Rheinheimera salexigens: one gene and its partner. The protein of the gene in region 2 interacts with the protein of the main gene of each other region in a pairwise test. Links are inferred from orthologs where the notes say so. Each region holds a gene or a part of one and is shown on either strand. Other genes may lie near its edges.

Evidence for each region.
Region 1: the proteins of lolA (region 2) and BI198_RS08075 interact in binary tests that used the Escherichia coli proteins (3 or more experiments, as listed by UniProt). The link is inferred for Rheinheimera salexigens from one-to-one orthologs.

What each region holds. Positions count from the first base shown.
Region 1 is NZ_MKEK01000001.1:1,759,806-1,763,006, reverse strand. What follows is about bases 286-3,156. They hold BI198_RS08075 (lipoprotein-releasing ABC transporter permease subunit), read right to left. Parts: upstream 2,408-3,156; coding sequence 1,163-2,407; downstream 286-1,162. Other genes in these bases: mfd (transcription-repair coupling factor), read left to right, coding at 3,093-3,156; BI198_RS08070 (PilZ domain-containing protein), read left to right, coding at 2,453-3,049; lolD (lipoprotein-releasing ABC transporter ATP-binding protein LolD), read right to left, coding at 487-1,170; BI198_RS08085 (lipoprotein-releasing ABC transporter permease subunit), read right to left, coding at 286-494. Also shown: more of BI198_RS08085, read right to left, coding at 1-285; more of mfd, read left to right, coding at 3,157-3,201. UniProt on the Escherichia coli protein: Part of an ATP-dependent transport system LolCDE responsible for the release of lipoproteins targeted to the outer membrane from the inner membrane.
Region 2 is NZ_MKEK01000001.1:2,136,784-2,140,112, forward strand. Bases 239-3,237 are described here. They hold lolA (outer membrane lipoprotein chaperone LolA), read right to left. Parts: upstream 2,067-3,237; coding sequence 1,410-2,066; downstream 239-1,409. Other genes in these bases: BI198_RS09755 (replication-associated recombination protein A), read right to left, coding at 239-1,409; BI198_RS09765 (DNA translocase FtsK), read right to left, coding at 2,067-3,237. Also shown: fluoride efflux transporter CrcB, read right to left, coding at 1-31; more of BI198_RS09755, read right to left, coding at 45-238; more of BI198_RS09765, read right to left, coding at 3,238-3,329. UniProt on the Escherichia coli protein: Participates in the translocation of lipoproteins from the inner membrane to the outer membrane.

The DNA of each region.
Region 1 (3,201 bases), 380 kb from region 2 along the record:
AACTGTACGCTATCCCCCACTTTCACCTCTAAAGCATCAGCTATACCTTTACCTAACACAATATCGGTGGCGGATAATTTCTTTAACTGGCCGGCAATAACATAATCAGCAAAATCACTTATGCGCTGCTCGTAATCTAAAGCTATGCCACGCACTTCTGCCGCTTTAACGGCCAAACCTTGGCGTAGCATGCCGTTGGTTTTGATATAAGGCGCGCCCGCTTCAACGCCTTCGGTTTGACTTAAATCGGTTAATTTAACTTGCCAGTCAGAAATACTTTCACTAACAGCCTCTAATTCTACATGCGGGATCACTGACAACAAGCGCTGCTTTAACGCTTGCTCAAAACCATTCATCACCGACAAAGCGACAATTAAAATAGCCACTCCCAGCGCAATACCTAAGGTAGAGCTGGCAGAAATAAAACGAATAAAACCACTGGTTTGTTTGTTAGAGCGATAGCGTCGGGCAAACTGCCAAGCCAGTTTAACCATGACCCAGCTCCAAACTTCCCTCTCGCATCAAATAATACTTATCTAATTTTTTAGCTAAGGTTAAATCGTGGGTAACAATAATAAAGCTGGTATTTGATTGTTGATTTAGCTCACGCAATAATTGATAAATGCTTTCTGCAGTATGCTGATCTAAATTACCGGTAGGCTCATCGGCTAGCACTAAGGCCGGCTCGGCCACTAACGCTCGCGCAATCGCCACACGTTGCCGCTCTCCACCGCTTAACTCAGCCGGTTTATGGCTAGCTCGTTGCTCTAAACCGACACGTTGTAGTATGGCTAAGGCTTTTTCATTAGCTAATTGTTTGCTTATACCATTAATGAGCAACGGCATAGCCACGTTTTCTAGAGCTGTAAAGTCCATTAACAAATGATGAAACTGGTATATAAAGCCCAACTGTTGATTGCGCAGCTGAGCTTTACGTTTACTGGTCATCTTGGCAATATCTTCGCCTAATAACTGCACCGAGCCGCTATCAGCTAAGTCTAGACTGCCCAGTATATGTAATAAGGTGCTTTTACCTGAGCCAGAGCTGCCCACTATGGCTAACATTTCACCGCTGTTAACGGTTAAGTCAACACCTTGTAATACTTTAACTTGCTGCAAGCCATCACGGTAACTTTTGCTTATCTGCTGTGCAGTTAATACTTTATTCATCACGTAAAATTTCCGCTGGATTAACACGTACTGCTTTTCTTGCTGGATACCATACTGCCAGCAACGTCAGCATGACGGCGCTTAATAAAATTAATAAGATTTGTTGCAGTTGAATATCAATTGGCAACACCGCCACTGAACTGATATGTAAACCCAAAACACTCAGTATGTTATTTAGCTGCCAACTGAGTAAGATACCGGCTATAGCACCAGAAATCGCGCCAACAACGCCATTACTAATACCTTGCATGGCAAAAATATTGAATAATTGCTTATCGGTCATACCCAAGGTTTTTAAAATGGCAATTTCAGCTTGTTTGTCGGTGACCATCATTACCAAAGCAGAGACAATATTAAATGCCGCTACGGCCACTATCAGCAATAACATTAACCACATCATGCCTTTTTCCATGGCTACTGCGGCAAATAATTTGCCATGACTTTGTCGCCAATCAGTGACTTTTAAGCTGGGATCTTGGGCTAATTTTGCCGATAATAAAGGTGCCGTAAAAGGATCAGCTAAAGTAATACGCCATGCCGTGGTGTCAGGTTGCGATAATAAACGCTGTAAATCAGCTAAGCCTGTTACTACGATAACCCGATCCACATCCGATCCGGTATCTAAAATGCCGGTAACGGTAAATAAACGTTGCCGAGGTACCCAACCCATAGGTGTATAACTACCGGCATTGGCCAGCATTAATCTTACTTGAGCACCTACTGAGACATTTAACTGCTCGGCTAATCCGCGGCCAAGCACTACAGCATAACGCTGTGATGCAAATTGCTGCCAACTGCCCTGCATTAATGCATGCTGCATAAAGCTAGGCAGCGCATCTATCGTGACGCCTTGCATCACAACACCGGTTAATTGTCTTGGTGCTTGAACTAAAGCTTCGGTTTGCAAAAAAGGACTAAGTTGTAATACCGAGTTATCGGCGGCAAGCTTTTGTTGCCACGCTAGATTATCGTTATCTGCTTCAACAATAATATGCGGGATTACGCCTAAGATACGTTTTTTCAAGTCGCCTTCAAAGCCATTCATTACCGAACTGACAATAGTTAGCGCCATCACGCCAAGAAAAATTCCGGCGATAGAAAAAAGACTAATAAAGGAAATAAAGGCATTGCCTTTGCGGCTTTGGCTATAGCGCAAGCCTATCCATAAACTGACTGGTAACTGCATCCTAATTTTCAGGACAATGCCCACGTTAGATGATAAAGTGGCGTCGATCATAGAGACAAATACCTGTCGTGACAAGCAGGTTGCAAAGGTAACATTATGAGTGAGCTAACATTAGCCGAATTAGACACACGCTATCAGGATTATTTTAGCGTTGAACACCGTATTAATATTAATATTCAGCCTATTACTGAGGCTTTACCCGATATAGCACAGTTAGAAAACGCTATACCGGAAGCTTTTTTGCTTAGCTCACAAAGTAGTGAATTAAATATGTCTGCACTACGCTCCCTTAATCGACTAGGTGAACTGGCAGAAGAACTGGCTAATTATCTGCAGCAGCAAGCTAAAAAAATGGATTTATTATTACAATATGTTTTGCGCCAACAAGATATTGCTGAGCAACGCTTTTATAGTTTACATTATGGCGGCAGTGGCTGTTGTTACCTAGCTCAAAGTCCATTACCCGTGCTACAAGCGGTTGAAATTAGACTATTCTTACCCAATAACGAAGGCGCCGTTTTTTGTTTTGGTCAGGTATTAAGTTGTCAGCAAGTTGCTGATAATTGGCAAATAAAAGTTGTTTTCACCCGTATTAGAGAACAAGATCGTGAACTTATTGTGCGGGCAAGTTTGCACCAGCAATCAAAATTATTAAAACAACACGCTGAGCAACGCCAACTGTCGTCATCTTAGTGCTTTTTAGTACTTTTTTTACTATTTAAGGTTTAGTTTTTTAATGGATTTCACTTCGTCATTACCACAGCTGAAATCAGCTAGTGATCAGCTAAATTGGGGCAATTTACAAGGTGCAAGTTTGCCTTTAGCCATTGCCAGTTTAGTTAAAA
Region 2 (3,329 bases):
CACCTAAGGCAATGGCTAGATAGGTTAACATCTCAGCTCCAACATCAGGTATTTCTCTTCTTTGGGCTTTGTTGATCCAGCTGGCGTAAATAAGCTAGCTTTTCTGCCAGTTGTTTTTCCATACCGCGATTGCTCGGCTGATAAAATTGGTTATCGGCCAATTGCTCTGGTAAATAACGTTCACCGGCTGCATACGCACCGGGCTCGTTATGGGCATAACGATAACCTTCACCAAAGCCTAACTCGCGCATTAACTTAGTGGGTGCATTACGTAAATGCAAAGGCACTTCGTAAGCAGGTGTGTCTGCAACAAGCTGTTTTAATTCATTAAATGCCATATATACTGCATTGCTTTTTGGTGCTAATGCCATATATACCGTGGCTTGAGCAATAGCCCGCTCACCTTCAGAAGGCCCAACCCGCTCAAACGTATCCCAAGCATTAATAGCTAAGGTTAACGCCCTTGGATCAGCAGTGCCAATATCTTCGCTGGCAATAGCCAGTAAGCGCCTGGCTACATATAACGGATCACCGCCGCCAGCTAAAATACGACAATACCAATATAAGGCTGCATCTGGATCTGAGCCGCGCACCGACTTATGGTAAGCCGAAATAAGATCATAAAATAAGTCACCTTGGTTATCAAATCCCGGTAACTGGCGCGGCATTAAATTTTTAAAGGTTTCAAACTCGATGGTCTTAGTACTAGTATCAGAACTGCTATCAGTACCATTTTCATTGGTCGTTAATTCTGCTGCTTGTTCTAATAAATTAAGCAACTTACGCGCATCACCATCGGCCAGTCGCAGCAATAGCTGTTCGGCATCAGCCGTCAGTTGAATATTTTCAAGACCTAAACCGCGCTCTTTATCCGTTAAGGCTTGTTGTAATACTTGGCGTAAATCTGCTTCAGTTAGCGATTTAAGTACACAGACTCTGGCACGGGATAAAATAGCGTTATTTAGCGCAAATGACGGGTTCTCAGTAGTAGCGCCAATAAAAATAATGGTGCCATCTTCAATAAACGGTAAAAAAGCATCTTGTTGGCTTTTATTAAAACGATGCACTTCATCAACAAACAATAAGGTGCGCTGCTGTTGCTGCTGTTGTCGTTGTTGGGCTTCGGTAATGGCGTCACGAATATCTTTAATACCGGATGTCACGGCAGAAAGTTTTATAATACTGGCATCAGCGTGCGCGGCGATTACTTCAGCTAAGGTGGTTTTACCGGTGCCTGGTGGCCCCCATAAAATAACCGAAAACACTCTGCCGGCCATAATTGCTTTACGTAAAGCCGTGCCCTCGCCTACAAGATGTTGTTGCCCTGCATATTCCGTTAAGTTTGTCGGCCGCATTCGCGCCGCTAAGGGACGAAAATCATCGGCAAAATCTAAAGATAAAGGTCTCATTTAATTTCGGCTGCGCTGATCATCAATTTCTGTGAACTCAGGTGGCGTAAAGTGAAACAAACCATCGGCTAACGGCACATTAAGTTGCACGGCAATAAATTTAAACACACTAAGCTGTTGGTTAATATCCATCACTTGCATCTCAGACAAGGCATCTCCGGCAAAGCGAAGGGTTAATTCTGTTACTTGGCTGCTGCTATCTTTAGCCGTAATAGTAAATTGTTGTTGTTGCTGCTTAACCGTAAAATTAGCCCACAATGACGGATCATTAGAGGTTAACAACACAAAAGGTGTCCGGTTTACTTCGGCTGCTGCATCATAAATGGTTAACTGTTCTAATGGTGCACTGTAAAACCATAACGACTGGCCATCACCGATAAATAAGTTTTCTTCTGGCGTTGTGGTGGCAAATCTAAATAGCTCAGGCTGTTTTAAATTTAATTCACCTTCTGCTTGTTGTAATACTTGTTGCTGCTGATCATAAACCTGCTGGGTAAATTGAGCAGAAAAGGTTTTAATCTGCTTAAGTTTTTGTTGTAACGTTTGCTCTGCGCTGTTAGTTGCAACATTTACAGTCTTATTGGCCGCGCTTTGAGCTGCAACCGATGAAAAGCTGATACCGCACAACAGCACGGTAGAAATTAATAAACGTATCATTTAATGTCCTCTTGGCGGGGGTGGCGCCATTACTTCACGATTACCATTGTTGCCAGGACCACTCACTATGCCACTGCGCTCCATTTGTTCTACTAAGCGTGCAGCACGGTTATAGCCAATTCTAAACTTACGCTGTACACCTGACACCGACGCTCTACGTGTTTCTGTAACAAAAGCGACAGCTTGATCGTATAACACGTCTGACTCATCGTCATCGCCTTCTAACGACTCGCCGGGTAATAAATTTTCTTCATTGGTTTCGCCACTTAATATTTCCGCAATATAATTTGGCTTACCACGGCGTTTCCAATCTGCAACCACAGCATGCACTTCATGGTCATCAACAAAAGCACCATGCACCCGTGTTGGTACACCCGAGCCGGGCGGTAAATACAACATATCACCCATACCCAATAAGCTTTCAGCACCTTGCTGATCAAGAATTGTCCGCGAATCAATTTTCGATGACACTTGAAACGCAATACGGGTGGGAATGTTAGCTTTTATTAAGCCCGTGATTACGTCTACTGACGGACGCTGAGTGGCTAAAATTAAATGAATACCCGCAGCCCTAGCTTTTTGCGCGATCCGAGCAATTAACTCTTCAACTTTTTTACCGACGATCATCATCATGTCGGCAAATTCGTCGATAACCACAACAATAGACGGCAGTTTTTCTAACTCAGGCTGCTCAGTACGCATATCGTCTGACGGCCGCCATAACGGATCTTTAAGCGGCGTACCCTCTGCAATAGCTTCTTTAACTTTAGCGTTATAGCCTTTTAAATTACGCACACCTAACGCTGACATTAATTTATAACGCCGCTCCATTTCACCCACACACCAGCGCAAGCCATTAGCTGCATCCTTCATGTCGGTGACGACTTCGGTTAATAAGTGCGGTATGCCTTCGTAAATAGACAATTCCAGCATTTTAGGGTCAATCATTAAAAACCGAACGTCATCTGGGGTCGATTTATACAATAAACTACAAATCATCACGTTAACGCCGACCGACTTACCAGAGCCGGTAGTACCCGCAACTAATAAATGCGGCATTTTGGCTAAATCGGCTACTACCGATTTACCGGCGATATCTTTACCTAACACCATGGTTAACGACGATTTAGACTGTTCAAAAACCTCATCACCAATAACTTCGGATAAACGGACAATTTCTCTATGTTTATTCGGTAGCTCTATACCAATAAACGATTTACCCGGGATAACTTCCACTACCCGCACACTAATAGCCGATAACGA